Regions from separate parts of the Nitratireductor thuwali genome, predicted to be linked through region 1. Evidence: riboswitches for the same ligand, from Rfam matches in the RefSeq annotation. Region 1 holds a riboswitch; the other holds the start of a gene.
The links. Region 1 has a riboswitch for S-adenosylmethionine ahead of metX (homoserine O-acetyltransferase MetX). Riboswitches for the same ligand answer to the same signal wherever they lie in the genome.

Region 1 (15,542 bases):
CAGGGACTTTCGCCAAGGAAGCCGTTGCGGTAACAGGCGCTGTGATGGCTTTTGGTCTCCATCGGAAACGGGGCAGCCTGTCAATGCTCATTCTGCGGTCGATCGTATTCAACGTCGCCTTCTATCTCAATTTGATCGTGCAGATGATCGTCTTCACGCCGGTCTATTTCCTTTTGCCGCGCAAGAAAGCCTGGTTCGTTCCCAAGTTCTGGGCGTCCTCCAGCCTTTGGCTGCACAAGGTTCTCGCGGGCACGCGCGCCGAGATCACCGGCCTTGAGAACCTGCCGGACGGGCCGTGTATCATCGCGCCCAAGCACCAGTCCTTCTGGGATACGATCGCTTTCCTGCCGTCCATTCCAGACGCGCTCTACATCCTCAAGCGCGAACTCACCTGGATACCGTTGTTCGGCTGGTACGTGCTCAAGATGAAGATGATCCCCATCGACCGCGGCAGCCGCTCCAAGGCTCTGAGAAAGGCGATCAAGGTGGCGCATGAGCGGATGAAGGAGAACCGCCAGCTCATCATCTATCCCGAAGGCACACGCCGGGCGCCGGGGGCGGAACCTTCCTATAAATACGGAATCGTCGAGCTCTACGCGCAGCTCGGCGTGCCGGTGGTGCCGGTGGCCCATGTTGCCGGGCTTTATTGGCCGCGCCGGCGGTTCCTGCGATATCCAGGCGTGATAAAGGCGCGCTTCCTGCCGGCGATCGAACCGGGCCTTTCGCGCGAAGAATTCCAGGAGCGGCTGGTGCGCGAGACTGAAGCCGCCTGCGACGCGATGCTGGTGGAGGCGGCGCGTTCGCCCGGCGCTCCGCCATTGCCGGAGACGGCCCTTCGCCGGCTGCGCGAGATTGAGGCCGGGATACCCGCCAGGGCCCAGCCGGGTTAGCGCATGATCGCGAAAAGTGGATGCCGGCTTTCGGAGAAGATCATGCCCCAGTAGGTAGCCAGCCGGTTCCGCTCACGGCATCTGTCCGGGCGCGATGCGCGATGCCACTGCTTCCAGCCAATGATCGCTTATCCCCAGCGCCTGCAGATGGGCGATGGTGTTGAGCACATATTCGTCGTTGCGGCCGGACTGGCCGATGGCGCCGCTCACCGCCCGCGCCGCCTCTTCCACGGGCAGGCTGCCGGCATATTGGTGATGGGTGCGGTCGACGACATAGGTGGTCGCGGTCACCGCTGCGCCGTCCTCCAGGCGGATGGGCAGATGCCGCTCGCGATAGACGTTGGTGACGAGCTCGCGTTCGCGCAGGTAGGCGAGTGCCTCATCCGACAATTCGCCCGGAACCCGGAAAGCCATGCCGACGCAGGAACCTCCCCGATCCAGCCCGAGCACGAGGCCGGGGCGGTCGGGCGTGCCGCGATGGACGTGGGAACGGATGCACAGCGCGCGCCGATAGCCGAAAAGGCGCGCCTTGCGCGTCTCGACATGGGCAAAACCCGGCCGCCACATCAATGAGCCATAGCCAAAGACCCAAAAATCGTCCATTTCCACCTGCCAGTTGCATATGTACCGGCGGCTTCGCGCCGCGCAACGAGCTAGCGGGAGTACCAGCATGGCGTCAAGCAATGGGTCGGCCGATCGGCGGGGATCGCGTTACGCGCGGCGCATCGCGCTGTTCGCTGGCGCAATCGTCCTCGCCATCGCCGCCTATAGCGCCGCCTGGCACTATTTCGCGCGCCAGGTCGAACGCGAAGCGCGGGACGCCATCGCCGCCCTCAACCGCGATGGGCTGCGCGCGCATTGTGAGGAGCTGGAAGCGAAGGGATACCCCTTCCGCATCGGGATTTTCTGCCGAAGCCTTTACTATGAAGACGTGAACGAGGGGGTCTCGGTGCGCACCGGCGCCTTTCGTTCGGCCGCGCAGATCTATCAGCCGGCGCGGGTGGTCGGCGAGATCGATGGCCCTGCGGCGATTGTGCTGCCGTTCGGCCCGGCGGTCGAGCTTGACTGGCGGGTCCTGCGCGCCAGCGCGCGCATCGCGACGCCACTGCCCAACATCTTCTCCAGCGAAGGCAAGGATTTGGTGCTTGCGCGCAAGGAAGGCGCCGCCGGCACGGTGGCTACCGCCAGCCGTACCGAATTTCATGCGCGGCCGGCGGAGAATGACCTGCAGTTCGCCGCGCGCTTCGACGATCTGGCGCCCGGCGAAGCAGTCGCGATCGACCTGCCGGCAGTCAGCGGCAGCATATCAGCCACGCTGGAGGATGGCGTGGGGCGTTTCCTGCGCGGTGAACGGGAGCTTCACGGTTCTTCATGGCAGATCGACGAGCTGCTCATCGGCGAGGCCGGAGGAGGCGCCAGGCTGTCGGTCTCAGGCACCGTGTCCGTCGGTGAAAACGGGCTCATCGACGCCGAGCTCCGCATCGAAGCCAACGAACCCGCGCGTATCGCAACGCTCGCCGGCCAAGCATTCCCGCCGCTCAAAGACCAATTGGAGGCCGCATCCGGCCTGATTGCCGGTCTCGCGGGCCAGCCACTTCCACTGCGCATAAAGGACGGCCGCGTCTCTCTCGGTTTTGTCCGGCTTGGCCAGATACCGGCGATCTGAACGGACGTATCCTCAATCCTTGTGCGGGTGGCTCAGCACATGACGGCCGAAATCGGGGACGTCGATCTCCTGGCCGGCCTCGATGATGGAGCGGCGGATTTCGCGGGTGCGGGTGAACATCTCGAAGAGCTTGTCGCCGTCGCCCCAGCGGATGGCGCGCTGGAGAGCCGACAGGTCTTCGGAAAAGCGCGACAGCATTTCCAGGATGGCGTCGCGGTTGTGCAGGCACACGTCCCGCCACATGGTGGGATCGGAGGCGGCCAGGCGCGTGAAGTCCCGGAAGCCCGATGCCGAATATTTGATCACTTCCGATTTCGTCACCGTCTCGAGATCGTCTGCGGTTCCGACGATATTGTAGGCAATGATATGCGGCAGGTGCGAGACGATGGCCAGCACCATGTCGTGGTGCTGCGGGTCCATGATGTCGACAGTCGAGCCGCAGTGCTCCCAGAACCTGCTCAGCCTCGCAACGGCGCCGGCATCGGTGCCTTCCGGCGGGGTCAGGATGCACCAGCGGCCCTCGAACAATTCGGCAAAGCCGGCATCCGGTCCCGAGTGCTCGGTGCCGGCGATGGGATGGCCGGGAACGAAATGCACGTTCTCCGGCAGGTAGGGCTGCATCTGGCTGATGACGGAACCTTTGGTGGACCCGACATCGGTGACAATGGCGCCGGGCAGCAGCGCGCCGGCAATGTCGGCGGCCACAGCGCCGGAAGCGCCCACCGGAACGCAGACAATGACCAGCTCGGCGTTCCTTACTGCCTCCGCCGCATCCGGATGGTAGCTGTCGCCCAGTCTCAATTCGCGGGCACGCGCGAGCGTTTCGGCGCGGCGGGTCGAAATCGCGATTTCGCCAGCCAACCCTACCCGCCGGATGACGCGGGCGAGGGAGGAGCCGATGAGGCCGATACCGATCAGGGCGACCTTTTCAAAGTGGATGTCCGGCACGGGATCAGCCACCCATGAAGTCGGTGAGCGCGGCCACCACGCCGCGATTGGCCTCCTCCGTGCCCACGCTCATGCGCAGCGCATTCGGAAAGCCATAGGCGGCGACGCGGCGCAGCACATAGCCCCGCTTGAGCAGGAAGGCGTCAACCTGCTCGGCCGTCCTGCCGTCGTTCTCCGGGAAATGGATCAGCAGGAAGTTGCCAGCCGAAGGCGTGACGCGCAAGCCGAGCGCGGTCAGTTCCCCGGTCAGCCAGGAAAGCCACTGGTCGTTATGGGCCACAGCCTCTTCGACATGCGCCCTGTCGCCGATTGCCGCAGCGCCGGCGGCAATGGCCAGCGCGTTGACGTTGAACGGCCCGCGCACGCGGTTGACGGCGTCGACGATAGGGGCCGGCGCATACATCCAGCCGATACGCAGCGCCGCGAGCCCGTAGATCTTTGAGAAGGTGCGCGTCATCACCACGTTCTGCGAGGACGAGACGAGCTCGATACCGGATTCGTAGTCGTTGCGCCGCACGTATTCGGCATAGGCCGCATCCAGCACCAGGAGGACATGTTTCGGCAGGCCCGCCTGCAGACGGCGCACTTCGTCCATCGGCAGATAGGTGCCGGTTGGGTTGTTCGGATTGGCCAGGAAGACGATCTTTGTGCGCTCGGTGACGGCCGCCAGGATGGCATCCACATCCGCGCGTTCGTCCTTTTCCTTGACCACGACCGGCGTGGCGCCGTTGGCCAGGATCTGGATGCGGTAGACGAGGAAGCCGTGCTCGGTGAAGATGCCTTCATCGCCCGGATTGAGGTAGACATGGGCCAGCAGGCCGAGCAGCTCGTCCGAACCGTTGGAGCACAGGATGTTCTCGGGATTGAGCCCATGGGCGCTGGCGATGGCGTCACGCAGCGCGGTCGCGGAGCCGTCCGGATAAAGTTCGAGATGTTCTGCTGCCGCGCGCATGGCCTCGACCGCCGCAGGCGAGGGGCCGAGCGGTGTTTCGTTGGAGGACAACTTCCAGACCTTTGCGGCGCCGGGCGCGGTTTCGCGGCCGGGCACATAGGCGGCGATGTCCATGACGCCGGGTTTCGGTTGGGGGCGGTCAGCTAGGCTCATCGGAATTTCCCGTGAATTGAAGCCGCCTGCTTTAGCCCATCAACCGCGTTGACGCAAAGGGCCTGTGGCCGTAAAAGCTTGGTCAACTGTCGTGGTGATTTGGCCGGTCGGCTTGCAGCCACGTAAAACAAGTCGCTAAAAGGCCGTGCAGCTTTCTGACCGGCTTTGCGATGGCAATGCCGGTTTTTTGTTGCTTGCGGCCGGCGCATAGAGAGGCGCAATGACGCGTTCAAGAGTGGCAAAGGCGCGCGACGAGGCCAATGAGCCGTCGAGCCAGGTCGTAAGGTTCGGGCCGGACAAGCCGCTGAAGCTTGCCGCCGGCCTCACCCTATCGCCCTTCCAGACTGCCTATCAGACCTATGGCTCGCTCAACGATGACCGCTCCAACGCCATTCTCATCTGCCATGCGCTCACCGGCGATCAGCATGTGGCGAACACACATCCCGTGACGGGCAAGCCCGGCTGGTGGGAGGCGCTGGTGGGGCCGGGGCGGGTCATCGACACCGACCGGTTTTTCGTCATCTGCGCCAATGTAATCGGCAGTTGCCTCGGCTCCACCGGTCCGGCCAGCCTGAACCCGGAGACGGGCGAACCCTACGGGCTCAACCTGCCCGTCATCACCATCAAGGACATGGTGCGCGCACAGGCCATGCTAGTCGATCACCTGGGCATTGAGCGGCTGTTCTCCGTCATCGGCGGATCGATGGGCGGCATGCAGGTGCTTGAATGGGCGGCGAGCTTTCCCGACCGGGTGCTGACCGCCGTGCCTGTCGCGACCGGCGCGCGGCACACGGCGCAGAATATTGCCTTTCACGAGGTGGGTCGCCAGGCGGTGATGGCCGACCCGGACTGGCACGGCGGCGCCTATCTGAAATCGGGCAAGCATCCCGGCAAGGGACTGGCTGTGGCCCGCATGGCCGCCCACATCACCTATCTGTCTGAGCCGGCGCTGCATCGCAAGTTCGGGCGCAATCTTCAGGATCGCGAGCAACTCACATTCGGATTCGACGCCGAATTCCAGATCGAAAGCTATCTGCGCCATCAGGGCATCACCTTCGTCGACCGCTTCGACGCCAATTCCTATCTCTACCTGACGAGGGCGATGGACTATTTCGACCTGGCCGCCGAGCATGACGGTCATCTCACCCGCGCCTTCACGGGCACGAAAACCCGCTTCTGCGTCGTCTCGTTCACAAGCGATTGGCTGTTCCCGACGGAGGAAAGCCGGATGGTGGTCCATGCGCTAAACGCGGCCGGCGCATCCGTTTCCTTCGTCGAGATCGAAACCGACCGCGGGCATGACGCCTTTCTTCTGGACGAGCCGGAGTTTCACGCTGCCGTCGGTGGCTTCCTGAAATCGGCCGCGCGCAATGCGGGGATTTCGTCATGAGCGTGAACAACGCCCAGCGGGTCGACCTCCAGGTCATCGCCGATCTCATCAGGCCGGGCGCGAAAGTGCTGGATGTCGGTTCGGGCGACGGGGCGCTGCTGGAACTGCTCGAAGGCCAGAAGAAAGTCGATGGGCGGGGCCTGGAAATCTCGCAGCGCGGCGTCAACGAATGCGTGGCGCGGGGCCTTTCGGTGGTACAGGGCGACGCCGACCGCGATCTCGTTTTCTATCCGGACCGGGGGTTCGATTACGTGGTTCTGTCGCAGACGCTCCAGGCAACACACAATCCGAGGACGGTGCTCGACGAACTCCTGCGCATCGGCGATCGCGCCATCGTCTCCTTTCCCAATTTCGGCCATTGGCGGGTGCGGTTCTCCCTCCTGTTCAAGGGGCGCATGCCGGTGACGAAGGACCTGCCCTATTCCTGGTACGACACACCGAACATCCACTTCTGCACGATCCGCGACTTCGTTGCGCTCTGCGAGGAAATAGGCGCCACGGTGGAAAGCGCCGCCGCCCTGGATGCCAACGGGCAGAAGATCGGGCTGTCCATGCCGTGGTGGTTCTGGAACTTCTTCGGCCAGCAGGCGGTGTTCCTGTTGAAGCGGTAAGCGGTCACGATCGCCTCGTTTCCAACTCAGATATAGAGCAATGCCTTGGCCTCGCTCAGCATGTTGCGCGTCATTTCACTCGCCGGCCCAGGGCGGGCAAGCGAGGCGGCCTGACCGGCCCACAAGGGCGAGAAGTCGCCGGAGCCCTTTTCCTCGGCCGCTTTGCGCAGCGGCATGATGGCCGCGGTGGCGAGGGGGAATTCGGGAGCGTCGGCGCTCATCGGGCCGACTTCAGAAACGATGCGGTTCAGAAGCCCGCGGGCGGGACGTCCAGTGAAGACATTCGTCAGCGCCGTGCGGTCGTCGCGGGCCTTGGACAGCGCCTCACGGTGCGGCGCGCCCGTCAGTGCCTCCGGGCATTGCAGATAGGCGGTGCCGACCTGCACTGCCGATGCACCCAGCATGAAGGCGGCAGCGATGCCGCGCCCGTCCGATATGCCGCCGGCGGCGATGACCGGCACCGAGACCGCATCCACGACCTGCGGCACGAGCGCCAGCGTGCCAGGCTGCGTGGAGACATCGCTTTCCAGGAAGATGCCGCGGTGGCCGCCAGCCTCCGCCCCCTGGGCGATGATGGCGTCGCAGCCGTGTTCCTCCAGGTAGCGCGCCTCGGCGACGGTGGTGGCCGAGGCTATGATCCTGGCGCCCGTAGACCGCACGCGCTCCATCAGCCGGGGCTCGGGCAGGCCGAAATGGAAGCTGACGACCTCCGGCCGGTATTCCTCGACGATCGCGCAGCTTTCCTCGCTAAAGGGGTTGCGGCCGGCCCCTGCCGGCGCGGCATCGGGGTCGAGGCCGAATTCACGGTAATAGCCGGCCAGGCGCCGGCGCCAAGCAGTCTCGCGCTCGGCATTCGGTTCGGGCGGCACGTGGCAGAAGAAATTGAGATTGACCGGGCCCGAGGCGCGCTGGCGGATAATGCCGAGTTCGTTGCGGATCTGCTCCGGCGAGAGCATAGCGCAAGGCAGCGCGCCCAGCCCTCCGGCCTCGATCACCGCTATTGCCAGCTCGCTGCCCGCCGAACCTGCCATGGGCGCCAGAAGCAGCGGCTCCCTTATGTCGAAGAGATCAAGAATTCGCCTGTCGCGCCACATGTCATCCTCCCGTCGATTTCCTGCCGTTCCACCCGCCCATAGTCGCGCCTTGGGGCGTGAACACCGGCATCAGCACGCGGCGGCTGCGCCGCGCCATCGCTGGCAGCCCTTGGTAGAGCCGCTTTTCAGCTTCCACCACGAGCACCCCGGCGAACAACGGCCAGAAGCGGCGTCCGGCGTGTTCCAGCCAGCGGTGAAACCGCATGACCCACCGCCGCTCCGCCGGCGGAAAATGCAGCGCATCGGCCCAGCGGGCGGGCGTGAAATTGGCCGTACGCAGCAACTCGACGAGCTGGGCGCGCGAATAGGGGCGGCCGGTGCCAAAGGGCGTGTGCTCGAAACGGGCCCACATGCCGCGCCGGTTCGGCACCACGATGACGAGCCGCCCGCCCGGGGCCAGTACGCGCCATATTTCGAGTAGGGCCTGGCGGGGATTTTCCGTATGTTCCAGCGCATGCACCAGCAGAACCCGGTCGAGCGCGGCGTCGGCAAGCGGCAGCTCGTCCTCCAGAACGAGGGCTGTCGCCGATGGCTTGCCGGCCGGCCACGTCACCGCGCCCTGCCGCGCCGGCATGAAGGCGAAGGTCCGTTCCGCGTCGGTGGCAAACCGGTCGAGCCAGGGCAGCGTGTAGCCAAGGCCCATCAGCCTTTCCTCGGGCAGCTTGGACCACAGGGTGGACAGCGCCATCGAGATGGAACGCTCCGCGAAGCGGCCGAGCAGTGTCGCGTAAAATGCCTTGAGATCCACTATATCCGAAATCATGGGGTGGACGGTACGGGCCGTTTGCGGCCAAGACAAGAAATCAATTTGTGGCGATCACAGGGGCGACAATGGGATGGCCGCCCCCTATCGTTGCGCTGGAAACGGAGGAATTCGATGACGCTGGAGATCGAGCAGTTCATGTGCCGGAGCGACAATTTCGGCGTTCTTGCGCGGGATGCGCAAACAGGCGAGACGGCCATCATCGATGCGCCGGAGGAAAGCGCCATACTAAGTGCCATAGAGCGCACCGGCTGGCGCCCGACGATGATCCTGACCACCCATCACCACCAGGACCACGTGGCTGCCAATCTCGCGCTCAAGGAACGCTTCGGCCTGACCATTGTCGGACCGGCGCGCGAAGCGGACCGCATTCCGGGCATCGACCGCACTGTGGAGGAAGGCGACACCGTGATGGTGGGAAAGCAGGCGGCGCGCGTCATCGAGACGCCGGGCCACACGGCCGGCCATGTCACCTATCATTTCGCCGATGCCGGCATCGTCTTTGTCGGCGATACGTTGTTCGCGCTCGGCTGTGGGCGGCTGTTCGAATGTAAGCCGCCGGTGATGTTCGCGTCGCTCAGCAAGCTGGCCGCGCTGCCGCTGGAGACGGTCGTCTATTGCGGGCACGAATATACCGAGACCAATGCGCGCTTCGCGCTGACCGTGGACCCTACGAATTCGGCGCTGAAGGAGCGTGCGGCGCAGATCGGTATCCTGTGCGCGGAGGGCAAGCCGACGCTGCCGACCACTATGGGGAAAGAAATGGCGACCAACCCGTTCCTGCGCTGGCACGACCCGGTGATCCGCCGGAACCTCGGCATGCAGCACGCCAGCGATGAGGAGGTCTTCGCCGAGATCAGGAAGCGGAAAGACGTTTCGTGAAGGGCACGGCATGAACGGTTAGGCCTTTGCCGCGTCGGGCCGCTTGCTGCCGTTCCCGGATATCATATTCTTGGCGGCGAGCGCCGCGCCGCCGGTGATCAGCAGACAGGCGGCGAGGATGTTGGTCGTCGCCTCCGCCGCGCCGGCGCCGATCAGGATCAGCGTGGAAAGGAGCGGAGCGGCATAGCTGGCGGCGCCCAGCACCTGAATGTTGCCGCGCTTGACCCCGTAGTCCCAGGCAAAGAAGGCGGCCCCCACCGGCAAAAGGCCAAGCCCTGCAATCGCCAGCCACTCACCGGGCGAGGCCGGCCAGACGGTTTCCTCCAGCAATATATGGCAAAGGGCCGAAAGGATCGCGGTGCCGGCGCAATACCAGGTCACCATGCTGGTCGGCACGGCCTGGAACCTGCGGGAAAGCAGGGAATAGCTGGACCAGAACAACGCGCAGGCCCCGGCGGCGGCGTAGCCGAGGGCATAGCGGCTCTCGAAGGTGAAGCCGCCGCCCTTGGTGATGATGAGGAAGGTGCCGGCAAGGCCTAGAAACGCGCCGGCAACGTGGTGCCAGCCCAGGCGCTCGCCCGGCATCAGGGCCGAGCCGAGGACGATCAGAAGCGGCCATAGATAGGCGATCAGGCTGGCCTCGACGGCCGGCGCGTTCCTGAGGGCGGTGAAGTAGAAGAAATGATAGCCGAACAGCCCACCGATTCCCACCAGCCAGACCATGGGCGGGACGGGCGCGGCAGGCGCCTGGCTCTTTGTCAGAAGCCGCATGGCGATGCCTATCGCGGTGGCGACGGTGAAGGCGAGGGCAGACAGGAGAAAGGGCGGCACTTTGCCCGACGCGGCCGTGAACAGCGCCAGCAAGGCCCACATCACAACGGCCGAAAAGCCCACCAGCGTCGCGCGCGCCATCTTCCCCACCCTCAGATCGGTTTCGCCCTGATGTGCACCGTTCCGACCTTGGTGGCAATGGTCGCCTGGGCCGGTGAATAAAGATCCCGTCCTTCGACCCGGTTGAACCCGACGAGGATGCGTGCCTTGTCGCGCAGGAACTTTATGGAGGAATGGTTCTTGCGGTAGCCGGCGACGGGAACGAATTTCGCGCGGCAGGTGACGGCCATGTCGCCGAACGCCTCCCTGGCGGAGGCGGGGCTCAGCACGAGGTCGGCGCGTATTTCCCCGTCATAGACCCTCATCGTCCGGTTGCACACGCTCGCGACATCGGCAGCCGGCAGCAGCGCCGCGGAAAGCGGGTCTGCAACGCCGCTCAAATGCTCCTTCTCGACGGGCACCCAATCGTCGCCCCGCTTCTCCGGCGCCGGCTCGTTTTTCGTGCGCTCCACCGTGCCGCCCGAAAAGGTTACGGTCGTGCGCTTGCGTTTGTCGCCGCTTCGGTAGTTCAGCACATAGGTCTGCGGCTGGCTGGAGTTCTGGCCGATCCGTCCGGTGACGGTCACCGCGCCGTCCGTGCGGTCGAACAGGCGGGCGATGCCGGCGCTGGCGAAATTTCCGGAAATGGCAAAGGAACTACCGTTGAAATTCGTTTCGAAAACGGCCCGCCCAATCGGCAGCCCGAACAGGGAGGCGTCATAGCGCACGCGGTAGGAATTCTGCTCCGCGCCGGCGGAGCCGGTTCCCAGCAGCAGGATCGCTCCCAGGGCGAAACTGACGGTCTGTTTCATCTCAGCGGTCTCCGTGCGGTCTCGCCGCCGTTGCCTTGTCCACGTTGATCACCGCAATTCCGGCAATAATTGGGTGCCGCGCGGCATTCCACCCAGCCGCCCGCGCTTGACCTTCCGGCCTTTTACCTCTAATGGAACGGCGAATTTCCACGAGGCCGCCAAATTTACCGCGCGCCAACCTTCGGGTGCGGCAGACTGGTATGGTCCGAAAGATAAGGTAGAAAATATGTCCCGCGCTTGTGAACTGACCGGCAAGGCCGTGATGAGCGGCAACAATGTGAGCCACGCCAACAACCGCACCCGTCGGCGTTTCCTTCCCAATCTATGCAACGTCACGCTGATGTCCGAGGCGCTCGGCCAGAATTACCGCCTGCGCGTTTCGGCGAATGCGCTGCGCACGGTTGAGCACCGCGGCGGCCTCGATGCTTTCCTGTTGAAAGCCAAGTCGAACGAGTTGTCCCAGCGCGCGCGCCTTCTCAAGAAGCAGATCGCCAAGAAGCTCTCCGAGCAGACAGCGGCCTGAACGATCCGATCGAGGGCGGGATCCTGATCCCGCCCGCTGGTTCCATTACCCAGGATAAAAAAATGACGCGCATTTATGCAGTCTGGCCGTTTGTGGCCACCATGACGGCCATCGTCGCCGCCTCCAACTTCCTCGTGCAGTTTCCGTTTCAGCATCTGGGCCTGGGCGAAATCCTCACCTGGGGCGCTTTCACTTATCCCGCCGCGTTCCTCGTCACCGATCTGAGCAACCGCCGTTTCGGGCCGGAAGCGGCGCGGCGCGTCGTGCTGGTCGGCTTCGTGCTGGCTGTGCTTCTGTCCGTGTGGCTTGCGAGCCCGCGCATCGCCATCGCCTCGGGCACGGCCTTTCTGGTCGCGCAATTGCTGGACATCGCCGTGTTCGATCGGCTGCGCCATGGCGTCTGGTGGCGCGCGCCGCTGGTCTCCTCGCTGGTCGGCTCGGCGGTGGACACAGCTCTTTTTTTCTCGCTCGCCTTCGCCGCCCGGTTTTCCTTTCTCGATACGGGGTTGGGACTGCAGGACGGGTCCCTTGCCTTCGCCGTGCCGCTGCTGGGGTTTGGCGCGGAAGTGCCGTTGTGGGTGTCGCTGGCGCTGGGCGATCTCGGCGTAAAGCTGCTCGTGGGGCTGGCGATGCTCGTGCCCTATGGTGTGCTGATCACCGTGCTGCGGCCGGCGGAAGCCTGATCCTAGAGCGCCGCGCGTCCATTTGGGACGCACGGCGCGCTAGCACTTTGAATCCACGCATCGTGCTTTTCGAAAATCGGGATCGTGACCAAGGACGGTTCCTGCGGCCCTTCGGTGGCCTGTCCGGCTCTATTTATCGCCGCGCAGGATCGCCTTTACTCGCGGCTGGATTAGCGCCATGCCACCGGCAATCAGGCTCTGGATTTCCGTTTGTTGGGCTTGAGCCAGTTCAGGCATTTTCCTCATAACCGCACGACCTTCCGGCGTTGCGTAAAAAGCCGCCAGCGCCTCGATCTCCTTCAGCGTGAACAGGTCGGCCATTGTCTCGTCCTGCGACCGCAGCAGATTCTCCAAGGCATCCGCAAAGGTCTGCTGGTAAAGCGAATCCAGAGCGGCAATCTGCTCGTCATCCAATGGGGTTCCTCTGCTTTCAGATTGGTCAGCAATAGGCTTCCACATCACTCGAACCAGAGCAGGGACATCCATCTCTTCGAGGGATACCAAAATGTATTCCTGCGCTGCGGCCAGTCTTTCCTCGCGGGATTCCGCAAGCGATGGATTCGAGAAAGTCACGGATGCCAGAATAAGTACTAACGATACACTCTTCATATTATATCCGATAACAATTTTCAGAACAGCAAATTCAATATTCGATCATTCTACTCATCCAGTAAGCGAAACTCAAGATAGAGATTGCGCTGCAGTATCGAGTGGTTGTCGTCGGACATCAGCGACACCATCGTCGCGCCGTCCTGTCGCTGCCACACATCCAAGGCTTCCATATTGTCTATCTGGTAGGCCATGTCGGCTTCGAGCAGCACCGGGCCGTCGGCTATGGACCCAGGCGCTATGCTTCCGGCCTCGATGCGGCGCAGCCGCATGGCCACGCCGGCGGCCATGGAGAAGCGGCGTTCCAGTAAAAGCAGGTCGCCATCGGGGAGGAAGGCGCCGTCGGTGATGTCGAAGTCATCCGAACGCACCACCGTGAAGACACCTTTCCGGGGCCCGTCCAGAACGGCGGCGAAAATATTGCCGGCCTTATCGATGCTGTGTTCGGTGACGGCGACCAGCGCGCCTGCCAGCGGGCCGTCTTCCGGCGCGAAGGCGAGGGTCTCGAAACCCCGGTTGGAGCGCAGCTCATGGGGCGGAACCAGGAAGTCGCGCTCGCCCAGCAGAGGGCCTGGTTCCGCCTTTTCCTCGAGTGCGAAGACGGCAACCCGGTGCACCCGCTCGAAGCCGACCGTCGCCTGGGATCCGCGCACGGCCAGCGCCTCAGCATCGGTGGTCCATTTATGGCCGGTGCGTCCGTCCGGATCGCGCATCGGGACCATGGTGAAATCGGCGATGGCGGCGGGGCGGCCTTGCTTGTCATGTTCCAGGCTGCCTGAGAACCAGAAGCCGGTGTCGGCCACGCCGATCAACCGCGTTCCCGCATCAAGGAAGCGGACGGAGGATAGCGCGCCGAAACTGCGGTTGGAGGCAGTCATTTCCAGCCCGCCTGTGAATTCGAGCGGTCCGAAGCGGGTCTGGCTGGAGCCGATGCGAAAATTGGAAATGGGGCGTGCCGCGATCTCCAGCCTCTCGCCCGCGCCTTGCTGGGCCCGGATCGGGGAGAGCGCGAGGAGAAGAGCGAAGGCCAGCCAGCCTGACAGGCGCAAGGCGCGCCGGAACGCGATTCTATCCCGCACGGCGGGTCCGCCGCGGCCTGCCGGGGCGCTGCGCTTCGTCTTCAAAGAGCGAGGCAAGCTGTTCGGTCATGGCTCCGGCCAATTCCTCGGCGTCCACAATGGTGACGGCGCGGCGGTAGTAGCGCGTGACGTCATGGCCGATGCCGATGGCTAAGAGCTCGACCGGCGAGCGCGTCTCTATCAGCTCGATGATCCCGCGCAGGTGGCGCTCCAGATAGTTGCCGGGATTGACCGAAAGGGTGGAATCATCGACCGGCGCGCCGTCCGAGATCATCATCAGGATCTTGCGCTGCTCCGGCCGGGCCATCAGGCGCTGATGTGCCCACAGGAGCGCCTCGCCGTCGATATTCTCCTTGAGCAGCCCTTCCCGCATCATCAGGCCGAGATTGCGGCGGGCGCGGCGCCATGGGGCGTCGGCGGATTTGTAGATGATGTGGCGCAGATCGTTGAGCCGGCCGGGCGTTGCCGGCTTTCCCTCCTTCAGCCATTTCTCGCGCGCCTGCCCCCCTTTCCAGGCGCGGGTGGTGAAGCCGAGGATTTCCACGCGCACACCGCAACGCTCCAGCGTGCGGGCGAGGATATCGGCACAGGTGGCGGCGACGGAAATCGGCCGGCCGCGCATGGAGCCCGAATTGTCGATCAGCAGCGTGACGACGGTGTCGCGGAAATTGGTGTCTCGCTCCTGCTTGAAGGAAAGCGGTTGCATGGGGTCGATGACAAGACGCACGAGGCGGGCCGTGTCAAGCACGCCTTCCTCGAGATCGAAATCCCAAGAGCGGTTCTGCTGGGCCATGAGGCGGCGCTGGAGCCGGTTTGCCAGGCGCCCGACGACACCCTGCAGATTGGCGAGCTGCTTGTCCAGGAAGGCGCGCAGGCGGTCGAGTTCTTCCTCGTCGCAAAGCTCCTCCGCGCCCACCATCTCGTCGAATTCGGTGGTGAAGACGCGATAGTCGATCTCGTTGGCGGCTTGGTCGAAGGCGCTCTCGGGGCGCCTGGCCTCGCCAGGCGTCTCGTTGTCGAGGTCGTCGTCCATGACGTCCTCGGCGGTAGTCTCGGCGGCGTCGCTTTCGCCGGCTTCGTTGTCATCGCTTGCGGCATCGGACTCCTCGGCCTGGGACCTTTCCCCCTCCGAATCGTCCTCGCCGCCTTCCTCGGAGGATTCCTCGCCCTGCGGCTGATCGCTGTCGTCCTCGTTTTGCTCGGTCTGGTCGTCTTCCTCCAGCTCTTCGCCCATCTCCATGGCGCCGAGAAGATCGCGGACGGCGCGGGCGAAGGCATCTTGGTTGTCGATATTGGGCAGCAGCGCCTCAAGGTCGCCGCCGGCCTTATCCTCCACCCAGTCGCGCCAGACATCGACCAGCCGTTCGCCGCTCCTGGGGGCCTTGCGGCCGGTCAGCTTCTCACGCACCAGAAGCGCGACGGCCTCCTCCAGCGGGGCGTCGGCGCGGTCGGTCACCTCGGCCAGGTTCGCGCGGGCGTATTTGTCCTCCAGCATGGCTGCCAGATTGTCCGACACGCCCTGCATGGTGCGTGCGCCGATGGCTTCCACGCGGGCTTGCTCGACAGCGTCATAGATGGCGCGGGCCTGCTGGCCCTGGGGGGCGAGGCGGCTGTGGA
Region 2 (15,542 bases), 910 kb from region 1:
AAGGCCGGAATGTCGACCTCGAACAGAGCGCCGCTCGCCGACCGCATCGTATACCGCCCGGTCATGATGCCGGATGTCGTCGGCAGCGGGCAGACCGACGTATAGCGGTAGCTCTCGTCGGGGCCGAGTTCCGGCTGCTCGCCGACGACACCGGCGCCACGCACCTCCTGTGCTCGTCCCAAGCCGTCGGTGATGTGCCAGTAGCGTGACAGAAGCTGCACCTTTTCGTCCGAATGGTTGGCGATGGTGACCTGATAGGCCCACACGAACCTGCCTTCGTCCGGGTCCGAATGATCCGGCAGGAAGGAGGGTTCCACCTGCACCTCGATGTCATGTGTCACTGCGCGATACATGGATCTTCCGCTGACGATATTGTGACACGTGATATGTGTCGTCGCACGGTATAGATCAACGCGTGACAATCGTGGGAAGGATCACCATTGCTTGATGGATGGGCCCGGCGGAAGCTCGATCCGCTGCTGAACCGCATAGCGGCCGGTGTCGCGCGCGGCGGTATCGGCGCCGATGCCGTCACGCTGGCAGGCTGCGGGATCGGGCTCGCCGCTGCGGCGCTGGTGGCCGTCGGCTGGTTCGGCATCGCTTTCGTCCTCATCGTTCTAAGCCGGCTGGCCGACGGTGTGGACGGCGCGGTCGCGCGCATCAATGGGCCGACCGATCTTGGCGGGTTTCTCGACATCGTGCTCGACTTCCTCTTTTACGGCGCCGTGCCGCTGGGCTTCGTATTGTTCGATCCCGCTGCCAATGGCGTCGCCGGCGCCGTTCTGCTTTTTGCTTTCTATGTCAACGGCGCGAGCTTCCTCACCTTCGCGGTGATGGCGGAAAAGCGTCGGCTGGTCAGCACGGCGCGCGGCAGCAAATCTCTGTTCTTCACCACAGGCATAGCCGAGGCAGGCGAGACGCTGGCCGTCTTCCTGCTCGCCTGCCTCTTTCCCGCATGGTTCCCCGTCCTAGCCTACGCTTTCGCGTCGATAACGCTTTACACGGCGCTGTCGCGCATCGTGCTGGCCGGACGGGAACTGAGGTAGCGGCCCCCGCTACGCTGCCTCCAGCGCCTGCTCAATGTCCTTGAGCAGATCTTCCACGTCCTCCAGCCCAAGCGACAGGCGCAGCGTGCCTTCACCGATTCCGGCCTCCGCGCGCGCCTCATCCGTGAGATTTTTGTGCGTTGTGGTCGTGGGATGCGTGACGAGGCTCTTGGCGTCGCCCAGATTGTTGGAGATGCCGATGATCGAGAGCGCGTTCTCGAAGGCGAAGGACGACGATTTTCCGCCCTTCAGATCGAAGCAGACCAGCGTGGAGCCGCCCGTCATCTGCCGCGCGACGATATCCGCCTGGGGATGATCCTTGCGCCCGGGATAGATGACGCGTCCGATCTTGGGATGTTCGGCCAGATAGTCGGCCACGCGAGCAGCGCTCTGGCTCTGTTGACGCACGCGGAGCGGCAGCGTTTCGAGCCCCTTCAGAAGCGTCCAGGCATTGAATGGGGAAAGGCTGGGCCCGGTATGCCGGAAATAGTCGTGCAGGTTCTGGTCGATCCACTCCTTGTCCGACAGCACGACACCGCCCAGACACCGGCCCTGGCCGTCGATATGCTTGGTCGCGGAGTAGACCACCACATGCGCTCCGAGCTCCAGCGGCTTCTGCAGGAGCGGGGTGGCGAACACGTTGTCGACCACGAGACGGGCGCCGGCGCCGTCGGCCAGCCGACCGATGCCAGCGATGTCGCAGACCTCCAGCGTCGGATTGGTGGGACTTTCCAGAAAAAACAGCTTGGTGTTGGGTCGGATGGCCTCTTCCCAGGCGGCGAGCGATTTGCCGTCGACGAGGGTGGTTTCGATGCCGTAGCGCGGCATCAGCGTCTCCACCACCCAGCGGCATGAACCGAAAAGGGCGCGTGCCGCCACCACATGGTCGCCCGCCTTGAGTGAACACAGAAGCGCGGCCGAAACCGCCGCCATCCCCGATGCCGTGGCTCGGGCATCCTCCGCCCCTTCCAGCGCGCACATGCGCTTTTCGAACATGTCGACGGTGGGATTGGCGTAGCGCGAATAGATGAAGCCCGGCTCCTCGCCCTTGAAACGGGCTTCGGCGGCTTCGGCGCTGTCGTAGAGGAAGCCCTGCGTCAAATAGAGAGCCTCGGACGTCTCGCCGAACTGCGAGCGCAGCGTGCCCGCATGGACAAGGGCGGTTTGCGGTTTCCAGTCTTTGCCAAAATTGCTTGTCATCGTCTTCGCTCAAAAATAAAACCGGCCGCGGGAAGCCGCTTGCCGGTTCGAGCGCCCTGGTGACAGGTCGTTGCCGCGGCCTTTTAGCGACTTGTTTAACGTGGCTGCAAGCCGACCGGCCAAATCACCACGGGATAAATTGTCTTTAGACGGCGGCGCGCCTTGCGTCAATTGCGGCTGGCGTTAAAGCTCGCGCACCAGCTTCCGGAGGCAAGTCGTGAACCCAGCAGGCATATTGCCAGATTCTGAGATCGCAGCGCTCTTCGACAGCGGCGCGCTGGCTGCGCCGCACCCGCTCGATCCGGATCAGGTGCAACCGGCCAGCCTTGATCTGCGCCTGGGGGATGTCGCGTACCGCGTGCGTGCGAGCTTTCTGCCCGGGCCGCAGAGCCTCGTTTCCGAAAAGTTGGACCGACTGAAGCTTCACGAGATACCGCTGGGCGGGGGGGCGGTGCTGGAGACCGGCTGCGTCTATATAGTGCCGCTAATGGAGCGGCTTTCCCTGCCAGCCGATATTTCCGCGTCCGCCAACCCTAAAAGTTCGACCGGCCGGCTCGACATATTCACCCGCGTGATGACCGACTTCGGGCCAGAGTTCGACAAGATCGTGCCAGGATACAAGGGGCCGCTCTATCTGGAAGTGAGCCCCCGCACCTTCCCGATCATCCTGCGCACCGGCTCACGGCTTTCGCAGATACGCTTCCGTCGGGGCAAGACCCTGCTCACGGAAGCCGAGCTTGTGGCGCTGCATGAGATGGAGACGCTGGTGGCTGCGCAGACGCCGAATATCTCCGGCGGCGGGATAGCGCTCTCCATCGATCTGACGGGCGGTGCCGACCGCCTTGTCGGCTATCGCGCCAAGCACCACACCAGCCTGGTCGACGTGGATCGGAAGGCGGCCCACACGGTGACCGATTTCTGGGAACCGCTCTACAATCACGGCAAGGCCGAGTTGGTTCTGGACCCGGACGAGTTCTATATCCTGGTTTCGCGCGAGGCGGTTCACGTGCCGCCGGCCTATGCCGCCGAGATGACGCCGTTCGATCCCCTGGTGGGAGAATTCCGCGTCCATTACGCCGGCTTCTTCGACCCCGGGTTCGGCCATTCGGGAGCGGGCGGCACGGGCAGCCGTGCCGTGCTGGAAGTGCGCAGCCACGAGGTGCCCTTCATTCTCGAACACGGGCAGATCGTCGGACGGCTGGTCTACGAGCGTATGGGCGCGCGGCCCCGGGCCCTATACGGCACGGACCTAAAGTCGAACTACCAGGGGCAGGCGCTGAAATTGTCGAAGCATTTCATCGCCTGACATCACCCGCGTTCTCGCGTTTCAACGCCCGCACATCGTCGCGCAGCGCGCGAATTTCCGCCAGAATGACCTCTTGTTCCTGCTGCATCGCGCTTCGCTCGGCGGTGGCAGCGGCGTCGTGCTCGGCCTGCATGGCCGAAACGATGATGCCGATGAACAGGTTCAGCACGGTGAAGGTCGTCGACACGATGAAGGGGATGAAGAACAGCCACGCCCAGGGGAACATCTCCATGACCGGGCGCACGATCCCCATCGACCAGCTTTCCAGCGTCATGATCTGAAACAACGAATAGGCCGAGCGGCCGATTGAGCCGAACCAGTCGGGGAAATGTGCGCCGAAGAGCTTCGTGGCCATCACGGAGAACACGTAGAACACCAGCGCCAGCAACAGCATGATCGAGCCCATGCCCGGCAGCGCCGCAATGAGCCCGCCCACCACGCGCCTCAGCGAGGGCACCATCGAGACCAGCCTGAGCACACGCAGGATACGCAGCGCCCGCAGCACCGAGAGGTTGGCTGACGCGGGGACAAGGGCGATGCTGACCACGAGAAGGTCGAAAATCCGCCAGGGATCGCGAAAGAAGCGCCCGCGATAGACGATAAGCTTGGCCCCGAGTTCCAGCACGAATACGCTGAGAATCAGCCTGTCGAGTGTCAGCAGCAGCGGACCGGCCACCTCCATGGCCCGCTCCGATGTCTCGAGACCGAGGGTGATGGCGTTGATGACGATCAGCACGGTGATCGTCAGCTCGAAACGCCGGGATTCCAGGAAGTTCTTGAGGGCGTTCACTATGGTAACAACCGGTTGATGAGGGCCGGCGAACAGGTGGTATGGAAAACGCGCCGCGTCAAGGCGGCAGGCGGGCCCAAAGCATAATCCGCCTTGACAGGAAGGGCCATCATCACGAATTAATGGCCCGCCTGAAGGCATCGGTCGCTAGCGGCCGGTGCAGCGGGCGGGCGTAGTTCAGTGGTAGAACGTCAGCTTCCCAAGCTGAATGTCGTCGGTTCGATCCCGATCGCCCGCTCCAGCTTCCACTTGCGAAGACTGCTGCATCGGGGCGAGAATCCGCATCGGTCGCCGGGATCGCAACCTGCGCCATTGTGCGGCTGTGTCTTGCCGGTCAGCGCTGCGTCATGCGCGCCAGCTTGCCGTCTTCCAGAGAGCGCAGATAGTCGATGAGTTCCGCGCCCGGCAGCGGCTTGCTGAGCAGGTATCCCTGCACCTCGTCGCAGCCCGCGCCACGCAGGATCTGCAGTTGCTCGGCGGTTTCCACGCCTTCGGCCACCGTGGTCATGCCGAGGCTGGAAGCCATGGTGATGATGGAGGCGACGATCGCATTGTGATCCTGGTTGACGCCTATTTCCTCGACGAAGACCTTGTCGATCTTGATCTGGTCGACCGTGAACTTCTTAAGATAGCTGAGCGAGGAGTAGCCCGTTCCGAAATCGTCCAGCGAAATCTTCATACCCATCCTGCGCAAAACCTGCAGGTCCGCCCGCACCTCGTCATTGTCGTCGAGCAGAAGCGTTTCCGTGATCTCGAGGTGAAGCCGGTTCGACGGCAGCCCGGATTGGTGCAACGCGTCCTGCACCGTCTCAACGATGTTGCTGCGCTCGAACTGGACCGGCGATAGGTTGACGGCAACGCAAACGCCGTCGCCGAGATCCGCGGCGAAAGCGCATGCCTTATTGAGCACCCATTCGCCTAATCCGAGGATGATCCCGGTCTCTTCCGCAACCTTGACGATCTCCTGCGGCGTTGCCGAACTGACGGTCTCGTCCTTCCAACGCAGCAGCGCCTCTACGCATGTTACATTGCCGGAGTTGATATTGGTGATCGGCTGAAAGGCCAGCTCGAACTGGTTGTCGAAGGGCGCGGCCAGAAGCAGGCTTTCGATCTCCGATTTATGCTCCATCCTTGCCGACATCTCTTCGTTGTAGAAGGCATAGGCGCCGCCACCCGCGCGCTTTGCCTCATACAGGGCCAGATCGGCGTTGCGCAGCAGCACATCGACGTCAGTCATGTCGCCGCCGCTTAGCGCTATGCCGACGCTGCCGCCGGTGAGCACTTCGCGCCCGTCGATGGTGTAGACCTCCAGCAGGGCGCTGACGAGACGTCCGGCCAGGGCCGCCGCCTGGTCGGGGTGGGTGAGGTTCCCGTGAACCACTACAAACTCGTCGCCGCCCACCCGCGAGACCATGTCGGCCCCGCGGCAGGCGAACCGCAGCCGCCGGGCCGCTTCGCACAGGAGCTTGTCGCCGAACGGGTGCCCGTGGGAGTCGTTGACCTTCTTGAAGTTATCGAGGTCGATGCACATGATGGAGGTGAGCCGGCTCCGCCGTCCGTCGGCGTGCAGCGTCTCGACGAGGCGTTCGCGCAGCAACACGCGGTTGGGCAGGTCCGTCAGCGCGTCATGCCGCGCCATATGGGAAACCTTCAGCTGCGCCGTATGGCTCTCGGTCACGTCCTCGAAAGTGGAGATCCAGCCGCCATCGTCCATCGGCTTGTGCGAAACCATCACGATGCACCCGCCGGCTATCGTCTCTATGAGAGGGTTCTGCTCCTGCCGGCTGAAAAGCCGCCTAGCGTCGCGGGATGAGCAGGTGCCGGCCGCTTCCATGCGTTGGGCCAGGGTCTCCAGCCTGGTGCCGCGTTGGACGTCGTCAAAGGACAGCCGGAACAGGTCCGCCATCCGGCGGTTGGAGACGATGAGATGGCCGTGTGGATCGAACATGGCCAGCCCGTGGGTCATGTTGTCCAGGGCCGTCTCGAACAGCTTGTTTTGTTCGCCAAGCCGGATATTGGAGGTCACGAGCTGTGCGCTTGTGCGCTGCAGATCCTCATTCGAGGCAGCGAGCGACTTGCGGGTGGCCTCCAGCAGGCGGGTTTGCCAGCTGTTGAGCACGAAAAGCCCGAAACCGCTCAGCACCAGCAGTATCGTGACGGCGGTGAACTGCCAGTGCAGGACGTAAAGCTGCCGCTGGTCGTGTGCCACCGCCTGTCCGCCGTAGCTGTTCGCCTCGGAAACGAGACCGACCAGATCGGATTCCAGCCGCCCGGTCAGTGCAAGGGCCTTCTCGATGTCGCCGCCCTCAGTGATCAGCGCGTCCACGCTCTCCATCGTCCCGGAAGCTTCCTCGATTACCTCTTGGCGGTCAGGGCTCTCGAGCGCGAATGTGCGGAAGTCGCCGGATGAGAAAAGGCTGAGCCGGTTGAGGAATATCTCGTATCGCAGACGCGCCTTCCGGATGGATGCGGCGGCCTCTTCCGATCCCTCGTTCACGAGAGCCTCAAGGAGCGCCTTCCTGAACCGAAGGAACTCGTTCACGCCCTGACCGGCGCTGAAGGCCACATTATACTGTGACACCTCCTCGAACAGGGCCTGACGCTTGTGGACGAGAAACGAAATGTAAATCGCCGCCACAAGCAGGATCGCCATGCTGGCGGCCAGCATGTAGCGGATCAGACGGACTGCCGTTTCCTGCCTCGACGCGGCTTTGATCCCTTGGGTGCCGGGGTACACGGACTTACATCACCTTTATACGCGAGAGCTGCCAGACCGATCTGGAATAGTATTTCTGGGCACTAAGATCCGGGTTGCTGTCGTAGGGATAGATGATGAACAGCGGTCCTTTGTCTCGGATGGGCATGTCTGCTCCATCCCGCTTCATCGCCAGGATCGCGCCGAATTCGGCGAAATCGGAGATGGGTATGGTCGTGCGGTAATCGTTGAGCGCGATGGCCTCGATTTCTGTTCCCGTCGCGCCGACATGCTCCATTAGCCTGGCGAGCGGTACGCCCTCGAACGTGGCGGCGCCGGTGTACCAGGGCGTGTTGGTGACGATCTCAACGGTGCCGAGCGCTTCGAGCATCTCGCGGTCGAAATGGGCTTCGCCATCCACATTGGTGTTCTCGATTTCCCCTTCGATGACGAGGATGGGATCGCCGGTTGGCATCGCCAGCGTTTGGCTCCAAGCGACCGGCTGCAACCCGTAGGTGACCAAGATGCCTATGCATACGACCAACGGCAACGATCTTGCGCGAAAACTGAATATGGCGGACATCATCTTCTTCTACCTGAGCTTGTAGGGCATCCACAAATTTTCACAGACTCTAGCACATATAGGGCTAAGAGCATGTTAACATTGCACTTCCAGGGAACATGCGGCCGCAGTGGCCAAACAGAAATATTGGCGCAGGCACTAAAAAAAGCTGATACAAGCGACTTCATTCGCTAAAGCTTCGCTAACAAGGCATGGATACTGACCGTGACAAAGCCAGTTGAGACCTACAAAGAATTCACGTTCGAGGCCGCACATGAGCTACCGCCTTATTCAGGGCTGCACGGCCATTCGTTCAAGGTGCGTATCGCCCTCACAGGAGAGCCGGATCCCAAGTTTGGCTGGTCCGCCAACCTGTACGAGGTCGAGCGCAAGATAGAAGAGATCCACAAGACGCTGGATCACGGCTATCTGAACCAGGTAGAGGGTCTTTCCGTCCCTTCCTTGGAAAATATCGCGGCGTGGATCTGGCACAAGCTGCATGCTGACCTGCCGGCCATGAGCGAGGTTGCTGTCTCCCGGGGTCCCGACGGCCAGGCTGAAGGCTGCGTCTACCGCGGCTGAGCGATGCTCGTATTCCGTCTGCCCTGTTGATGCCGCCACATTCCGCGCATATGTGCAGGAAAGTTATTTGAAACGGGGTATGCCGTGTCCGCTCTGACCAGATTCCTGGGCGACAGCCCATTGCGCGTGTTGATAAAGCTCCTGATCGTCTCGTTCATCGTGGGCTTCATCATGAGCGTGTTCAACTGGTCTCCGCTGGATGTCTATTATTCGCTGCGCGACACGGTTCTGGGCATCTGGAACATGGGCTTCGAAGCGCTGGGAAGGCTCGGCGGATACATCCTGCTGGGCGCCTTCATCGTCGTACCGGGCTTCATCATCCTGAGGCTGCTGAGCTACCGACGCTAGGGGCGTTCCAACCGGCTGGCTTAGCGGAAACCCCAGTTGGGCCTCTTGCCTCGGCGGATGCCGCCAGGGCATTGAAAGCTTCCGCCAAATCCGGAACCGACCCTGCCCGTGGACCACGCTGCCAAGGAACACATACAACCACCGTTCGAGGTGACCAACAGGCGCGTTCTGACCATTGCCGTGCCCATGACGCTCGCCTATCTCACCACGCCCCTTCTGGGCCTGGTCGATACGGCGGTGGTCGGGCAATTGGGGGATGCGGCCATGCTCGGCGGCCTGGCGGCGGGCGCGATCGTGTTCGACGTTGTCTTCAACACTTTCAACTCGCTGCGTTCGGGTACGACGGCACTGGTGGCTCAGGCCTTCGGACGCGGCGGCGCACGGGAAGAGCAGGCGGTTCTGTTGCGTTCGTTGGCGCTTGCCGTGGGGCTGGGTATCGCGATCATCCTCATGGGACCGCTGATTTCGGCCGCCGGCGTGTGGTTCATCGATCCGCAGGCGGGTGTCGCCGAGGCCATGCGGACCTATATCGCGATCCGCATTCTGGCAGCGCCGCTGACGCTGATGAACTACGCCATACTCGGCTACGTCTTGGGACGGGGCGAGGGCGCGACGGGCCTTCTCCTGCAGATCTTGCTTAACGGTGCGAACATCGCTCTGTCCCTTTATTTCGGGCTGGCGCTTGGCTGGGGTCTGGAGGGCGTCGCATGGGGCACGGTCGGGGGCGAACTGCTGGCTGTGCTCGGCGGGGGCGCCGTCCTGCTGCATCGCTTTGCCGGACAGCCGCGTCCCCGGCGTGCGCATGTGTTCGACATCGATGCGATGCTGCGCATGATCGCGCTCAACGGCGACATAATGATCCGTTCCTTCACGCTTTTGGCCGCCTACGCGCTGTTCACGCGGCAGGGCGCGCAACTCGGCACCGTGACGCTCGCGGCCAACGCCGTACTGATGAACTTCTTCTTCATAGCGGGTTACTTTCTCGACGGCTTCGCAACCGCCGCAGAGCAGTTGGTGGGGCGTGCCGTGGGCGCGCGCCATTTGCCTGCCTTCCGCAGGACGGTGTTCCTGAGCACCCTTTGGGGGCTTGTTCTGGCGCTGGGCGGCACCGCGGTCTTCTACTTCTTTGGCGAGGCGCTGATCGCGCTCATCACCACAGCGCCCGATGTGCGCGCCGTCGCATTGCAATATCTCCCATGGGCCGCGCTGATCACCGTCAGCGGCGTGCTCGCCTTCCAGATGGACGGCGTGTTCATCGGCGCGACCTGGTCCCGCGACATGCGAAACATGATGCTGCTGTCGCTTGCCGTGTGCGTCGTCGCGCTGCTCGTGCTCGGCGCGGCTTATGGCAATCACGGGCTATGGGCCTCGATGCATATCTGGCTGATCGTGCGCGGCACGAGCCTTCTGGCGGTCCTGCCCTATCGGGCGCGCCAGACATTCGTCTGAAGGGTGGTGAAGGAGCAGCTAGCCCCCCAGCGGACGCTCCGCCCAGCGATCGACATGAGTGTCACGCAGTTGCCGAATGGACGACAACCCGGCCGAATGGGCGAAGCTATCCATCTCCGTGACGATACGCGCAGGCAGGCCGGGTCCGGCATAGATCATGCCGGTATAAAGCTGTACGAGATCAGCGCCGGCCCGTATCTTCTCCATCGCGCTTGCCGCGCTATCGATGCCGCCGACGCCGATGATCGGCAGTGCCGGGCCCACAAGCTTGCGCATCCTGGCAAGCGCGATGGTTGATCTGTGGAACAGGGGCTTGCCCGAGAGCCCGCCAGCTTCACCGCGCGCCGGACCCTTGAGCCCGGCTCGCGAAAGCGTGGTGTTCGAGACGACGAGACCATCGACGCGGTATCTCGCCACCTCTTCGGCAACGTCGACGAAGCCTTCGTCGGGCAGGTCCGGCGCGATTTTCAGGAACACGGGTATCCGGCGGCCGAGCCGGTCAGCCTCGCTGTCGCGCGCCTCCGTCACCCGGTCCAAAAGCTCAGCCAGGCTTTTGCGGTGCTGGAGATCCCGCAGCCCCTTGGTATTGGGGGAGGAGATGTTGACGGTCAGATAGGAGGACAGTCCGGCAAAGGCGCGGACACCTTCCTCATAGGCAGCGATCCGGTCGTCGCTGTCGCGGTTGGTGCCGATATTGATGCCGACGATGCCGGGCCTTGTGCCTCGCTCGCGAAGCCGCGCGACGACGCGCTCCAGCCCTTCATTGTTGAAGCCCAGGCGGTTGATGACGGCCTCGTCCTCCGGCAGCCGGAAGATGCGCGGCTTTTCGTTGCCGGCCTGGGGGCGCGGCGTGACCGTGCCGCATTCGGCGAAGCCGAAACCGAGGCGCAAAAGCGCGTCCGGCACTTCGGCGTTCTTGTCGAACCCGGCCGCCATGCCTACCGGGTTCGGAAAATCCAGACCAGCCACGTTGACCGCTAGCCGAGGGGTGGGCAATACGGGCGGGCAGGGCAGGAAGCCTGATTTCAGCGCGGCAATCGAAAGCGTGTGCGCCCGCTCCGGATCGAGCGCGAAGAGAACAGACCTGCCGACGCGCCCAATCGATCCCTTCATGGCGAAAGATCGGGAAATTCGTGCCCTTCGGCCCCGAGCGGCAGCGGCCGGACCCACAGCACCGCGTCGAGGCGAAGGGGTGCGTATAGATGTGGAAACAGCGCCCCGCCCCGCGACGGCTCGTAGCGAAGCTGCTTGCCGAGCTTTTCCGGATCGACCGCAACCAGGACGAGATCATCCTGTCCGCTGAAGTGCTTTTTCGCGGTCTCCACGACCTGTCCGGCGGTGGAGAAATGGATGAAGCCGTCGGCAATGTCGACCGGCGCGCCGGTGAATACACCGTCGAGCTCCGCCTGGAGCCAGAGCGGGCGGGGACAGATCTTGAAAATTGCGCTTTCCATGGGGGCGCTATAGTCGGGAAGCACGCCGGAGGAAAGTGTCGTCTGCGCTGGCGGATCGTTTTACACCACCCAATTTGCGGCGCATTTTTCGCGTAACGGAAAAGAGGTATTTGGGAGCGACATCGATGCAGAACCTGTTTGCCGTGATCCTCGCGCTCGGAGCGCTAATCTTCTCCGGCGAAGTTCGCGCCCAGGCCGCGCAACGTTTCCAACTGGAGCAGACGGAGAGCGGATATCTGCGGATGGATACGCAGACCGGCGCGATCTCCATCTGCAAGGACCGTTCCGGCCAGATCGTCTGTACACTGGCCGCCGACGAACACGCGGCCTACGAAAACGAGCTGGAAGCTCTGCGCGAGCGCGTGGCGGATCTGGAGGCGCGCGTCGCCGCGCTGGAAGGGGCGAGCGCCAGGGGTGAAAGTTCCGAACTGCCCACCGACGAGGAATTTGAGCAGACGCTGGGCCTGATGGAGCGCTTCTTCCGCCGTTTCATGGACATCGTGAAGGGCCTCGAGGAAGAAACGCAGCCCGGCCAACACTCCCCGGAACCGGGCAGAACCTGAGTTCGTTCTTCGCACCTACCGCAGGGCGGGGCTCAATCCTGTCGTTTTCCGCAGTTTTTCATGCGGATGTCGGGCGATCCAAATGACTGAAAAAAAGCTATAGAACGTGCTGCGGCAGATCGACCGGGCGCCTCGTCGACAGGTCGAGGACCAAGGCGATGACCTCGGCGCTTGCAATGGGCTCAAGGCCAGGCATGCGCAGCATTTCGTGGCGCAATGTTACGGTTTTGCCCGATGCGCGGGTGGCGGCCGAGTAGAGGACGAGTGCCTCGCCTGCCCGCGCGAGGCCGTGACGGGTGATCTTCATTTCCACGGCGACACGGCCAAAGCCATGGGCATCGAGCCACTCGACGCCGATACCGGCCAAGCCCCAGGCAAAGGGCGCGGCATCGGAGAGGCGCGCCACATAGCCCTGCTCGGCCATCGGTCCGTCGGCCGAGCACTCGGCGGGTAGAACCATGCTGCGATGGCTCACCGCGCCGCCCATGGCCAAGACCTGTGAGGGCGGGATTGCGGTGAACCTGTCGGCGGTTGCCGTGCGCGGTACGGCGGCGGCCGCCTCGGATGCCGAAATTTTGTGGCGTGCATCGGTCGCCGGACCGTCGTCGAGACAGGTTGCCGATATGCGGCCGGTTTCGCCATTGAGAAGGAAATGAGCCAGCCGCCCGGCGAGCGGCCCGTCAACGATCATGGCCGAGTGCACGACCGTCGTCGCGCCTGCATGCAGTTCGGCGTGGTAGCGGATATGGCGGTCGCGCGGCAACTCGGGCGTTCCCCGCGCCTTCCCGTCCAGCAGCAGGAAAATCCGCGCCGCCTCGTCGAACCGCTTGAGGTAGAACTGCACATTCATGTGCGCGTTCTCATCGCACTCCCAGGTGTTGACGAAGGACCGGTGTGTTTCGAGGGTGCCCTGCACCTTGCTGCTGCCCCATGGATTGAATCAGGCGGCGAAGATGCCAGCTTGCCGACAGGAAATCCATAGTAGCCGCGAAAGGCTCATCCCGCTGAAGCATGATCTTTTCCGAGATCCCGTGTCCGCTTCTCGAGATCGTGCGCCTAGCCGGATATGCGTGCGAGCCGCAAGACGGCCGAGGCCGCGAAGAAGGAGCAAGCGATCGTGTAACTGTTGCGGGCGAAAAAAGCGTATACGTCGCGCAGAACTACCTGGAAAACCGCCCGGCCCGACGCCCCCACCGGCCTGGAAGACGGCTCGAGACAGGTCCACACCTCAGTGCGCCGGGGATTTTGCCAGGGCAGGATGATCGCCTTGATGATGAGGATTTCGGACATCGCCATGGTCAGTATGGCCCCGGCGTAAAGGGCGAGCGCCGGATCGAACGAGAAGGAGAGCATGATGAGCCCGATGGCCAGCGCACCGAACATGACGGCGCGTCCGATACACACAAAGGCTGTTTTGCGAATGATCTCCATAGCCGATCTCACGGGCTGATGCCTGGCCGAAACGCCGATACGCAGTCCAGGTTCCCGAAGGGCGCAACCTCGGCCTTTTGCGACCAAAGGTGCATTCAGCTTGAAATGTTCCGCGTTCCCCGCATAATCGTCGACTGGCAGGCTGCGTCATAAAAACGAAAAGTTCGCGCGGCTGGACCGGGGGAGGTTTGATGCCAATGGGCTATCGATTCGTGATCGCCGACGATCATCCGCTTTTTCGCGGCGCGCTCCAACAGGCCATTGCAGGCTTCCGCGCGGACTGCGAGGTGCTCGAGGCAGGCGATTTCGATAGCGTGAAGAAGCTGGTGGCCGAGGATCCTGACATCGATCTCGTGCTGCTCGACCTGGCCATGCCGGGGGCGAGCGGGCTTTCGGGCCTGGTGGCCCTGCGCGGTCTCAATCCCGCCATGCCGATCGTCGTCGTCTCGGCCTATGACAATCCACAGACGATCCGCCGTGCGTTGGAACTCGGCGCTTCCGGCTTCATTTCCAAATCCGCGAAGCTGGACGAGATACGCAAGGCCGTGCAATCCGTGTTGGAAGGTGCCATTCACACGCCCGAGGAAATCGACCTCGGGGAGGAGGCGGACCCGGAGGTTTCCGATCTGATCGCGCGCATACAGACGCTGACGCCGCAGCAGACGCGGGTTCTTGCGATGCTCGCCGAAGGTCTGCTCAACAAGCAGATCGCCTACGAGCTCAACGTGTCCGAAGCGACCGTGAAGGCGCATGTTTCGGCGGTGCTGCAAAAGCTGGACGTCGACAGCCGCACCCAGGCCGTCATCCTGCTTTCGCGGATGGGTACCGATCCCCTGTCAGAGGGCGTTTGAAGACCTCATTCCGCAGCGGTCTGCATCTGGCGGTACCGCATTAAAAGCGCGCGTAGGGCTGCCGGCTTCAGCGGCTTGTGCAATATCGGCATCTCAAGGGCCAGCGCCTCGGCCCGCACATCACTTGTGCGGTCGGCGGTGATGAGCACGGCGGGTATATCGGCGTCCCAGGCCTCACGCAGCCGTCTGACCGCCTCCAGTCCGGTCTCGCGGTCGAGATGATAGTCGGCGAGAATGAGGTCTGGTCTGGCGCCCCGCGGTCGCCCCGCTGCGAGGTATGCTGTGCCCGTAAAGGTGCGTACCCGGCAGCCCCAGCTCTGCAGCAGCATGCGCATGCCATCGAGTATCCGCTGGTCATTGTCGATGCACAGGACATCCAGGCCGGTCAAGAGAACATTGGCGCGAGGCTGCAGCGCCGGCTGTTCCGCGCCAGCGTCCACTTCCGCCGCGGACACGGGCAGGACAACGGAGAAGCGCGTTCCTTTCGCGCGCTCTGACTGGATCTGGATCTCCAGCCTAAGCACCCGGGCAATGCGGTCGACGATGGAAAGCCCGAGCCCGAGCCCCTGAGCCTCGCGCATGCCTTCGTCGAGCCGCGTGAACTCGCGAAACACCGTATTGAGCTCGTCGCCGGCAATGCCTATGCCTGTGTCCAAAACCTGTATCTCGACCAGCTCGCCGCGCCTGCGGACGCCGACCAGGACCTTGCCGCTGCGGGTATACTTCACGGCGTTGGAGACGAGGTTCTGGACCAGCCTCCGAAACAGGTTGCGGTCTGTCATCACCGCCACGGAGGACGGCACGACCCGCAGCTCGAGTCCCTTTTCGGCCGCCAGCGGCTGGAAGTCTGTCTCTACCTGCCGCAGCAGCCCGCCAAGCCTGAACACGCTCTCTGAGGGCCTCAAGGCGCCGGTGTCGAGCCGCGAGATATCGAGAACCGCCCCGAGGATCGTTTCCACCGAATCGAGCGAGGATTCGATATTGTCCACCAGACTGCGCAGATCGGCCCGCTCGGCTCTCTCGCGCAGCGGCGCACAGTAAAGTCGCGCCGCGTTGAGCGGCTGCAGGATGTCGTGGCCTGCGCCGGCGAGGAAGCGTGTCTTGCCGAGATTGGCTTCCTCGGCCAGCATCTGCGCCTGAGCCAGTTCCTCGTTGACCCGGACAAGCTCGGCCGTGCGGCTGGCCACCCGTTGCTCCAGCGTTTCATTGGCGCGCTTCAGGGCCATGTCGGCCTCCACGCGCGAGGTGATGTCGGTGTAGGTGGC

Region 2: it holds a riboswitch for S-adenosylmethionine, as region 1 does, so the genes downstream of both, NTH_RS12625 (O-succinylhomoserine sulfhydrylase) here and metX (homoserine O-acetyltransferase MetX) in region 1, are expected to answer to the same signal.

The regions. Positions count from the first base shown of each region.
Region 1 covers NZ_CP030941.1:1,681,581-1,697,122, reverse strand. Annotated here, with positions in the region: gene NTH_RS08115 (1-acyl-sn-glycerol-3-phosphate acyltransferase) at 84-890, shown strand; gene NTH_RS08110 (gamma-glutamylcyclotransferase) at 963-1,493, opposite strand; gene NTH_RS08105 (DUF2125 domain-containing protein) at 1,561-2,556, shown strand; gene NTH_RS08100 (prephenate/arogenate dehydrogenase family protein) at 2,569-3,504, opposite strand; gene hisC (histidinol-phosphate transaminase) at 3,509-4,609, opposite strand; SAM riboswitch at 4,691-4,768, shown strand; gene metX (homoserine O-acetyltransferase MetX) at 4,830-5,999, shown strand; gene metW (methionine biosynthesis protein MetW) at 5,996-6,610, shown strand; gene NTH_RS08080 (NAD(P)H-dependent flavin oxidoreductase) at 6,637-7,704, opposite strand; gene NTH_RS08075 (class I SAM-dependent methyltransferase) at 7,706-8,467, opposite strand; gene gloB (hydroxyacylglutathione hydrolase) at 8,582-9,349, shown strand; gene NTH_RS08065 (DMT family transporter) at 9,368-10,261, opposite strand; gene NTH_RS08060 (DUF3108 domain-containing protein) at 10,273-11,031, opposite strand; gene rpmB (50S ribosomal protein L28) at 11,258-11,554, shown strand; gene NTH_RS08050 (VUT family protein) at 11,617-12,237, shown strand; gene NTH_RS08045 (DUF2059 domain-containing protein) at 12,367-12,846, opposite strand; gene NTH_RS08040 (esterase-like activity of phytase family protein) at 12,897-13,925, opposite strand; gene cobT (cobaltochelatase subunit CobT) at 13,915-15,542, opposite strand, start outside.
Region 2 covers NZ_CP030941.1:2,594,282-2,609,823, forward strand. Annotated here, with positions in the region: gene apaG (Co2+/Mg2+ efflux protein ApaG) at 1-353, opposite strand, end outside; gene NTH_RS12620 (CDP-alcohol phosphatidyltransferase family protein) at 441-1,046, shown strand; gene NTH_RS12625 (O-succinylhomoserine sulfhydrylase) at 1,056-2,246, opposite strand; SAM riboswitch at 2,310-2,387, opposite strand; gene NTH_RS12630 (2'-deoxycytidine 5'-triphosphate deaminase) at 2,464-3,552, shown strand; gene NTH_RS12635 (ion transporter) at 3,542-4,342, opposite strand; tRNA gene NTH_RS12640 (tRNA-Gly) at 4,509-4,583, shown strand; gene NTH_RS12645 (putative bifunctional diguanylate cyclase/phosphodiesterase) at 4,677-7,010, opposite strand; gene NTH_RS12650 (molybdopterin-dependent oxidoreductase) at 7,084-7,512, opposite strand; gene NTH_RS12655 (6-pyruvoyl trahydropterin synthase family protein) at 7,825-8,181, shown strand; gene NTH_RS12660 (DUF6460 domain-containing protein) at 8,266-8,529, shown strand; gene NTH_RS12665 (MATE family efflux transporter) at 8,638-9,978, shown strand; gene NTH_RS12670 (quinone-dependent dihydroorotate dehydrogenase) at 9,997-11,091, opposite strand; gene NTH_RS12675 (DUF952 domain-containing protein) at 11,088-11,432, opposite strand; gene NTH_RS12680 (hypothetical protein) at 11,468-11,995, shown strand; gene NTH_RS12685 (thioesterase family protein) at 12,093-12,911, opposite strand; gene NTH_RS12690 (hypothetical protein) at 13,052-13,426, opposite strand; gene NTH_RS12695 (response regulator transcription factor) at 13,618-14,277, shown strand; gene NTH_RS12700 (PAS domain-containing hybrid sensor histidine kinase/response regulator) at 14,283-15,542, opposite strand, start outside.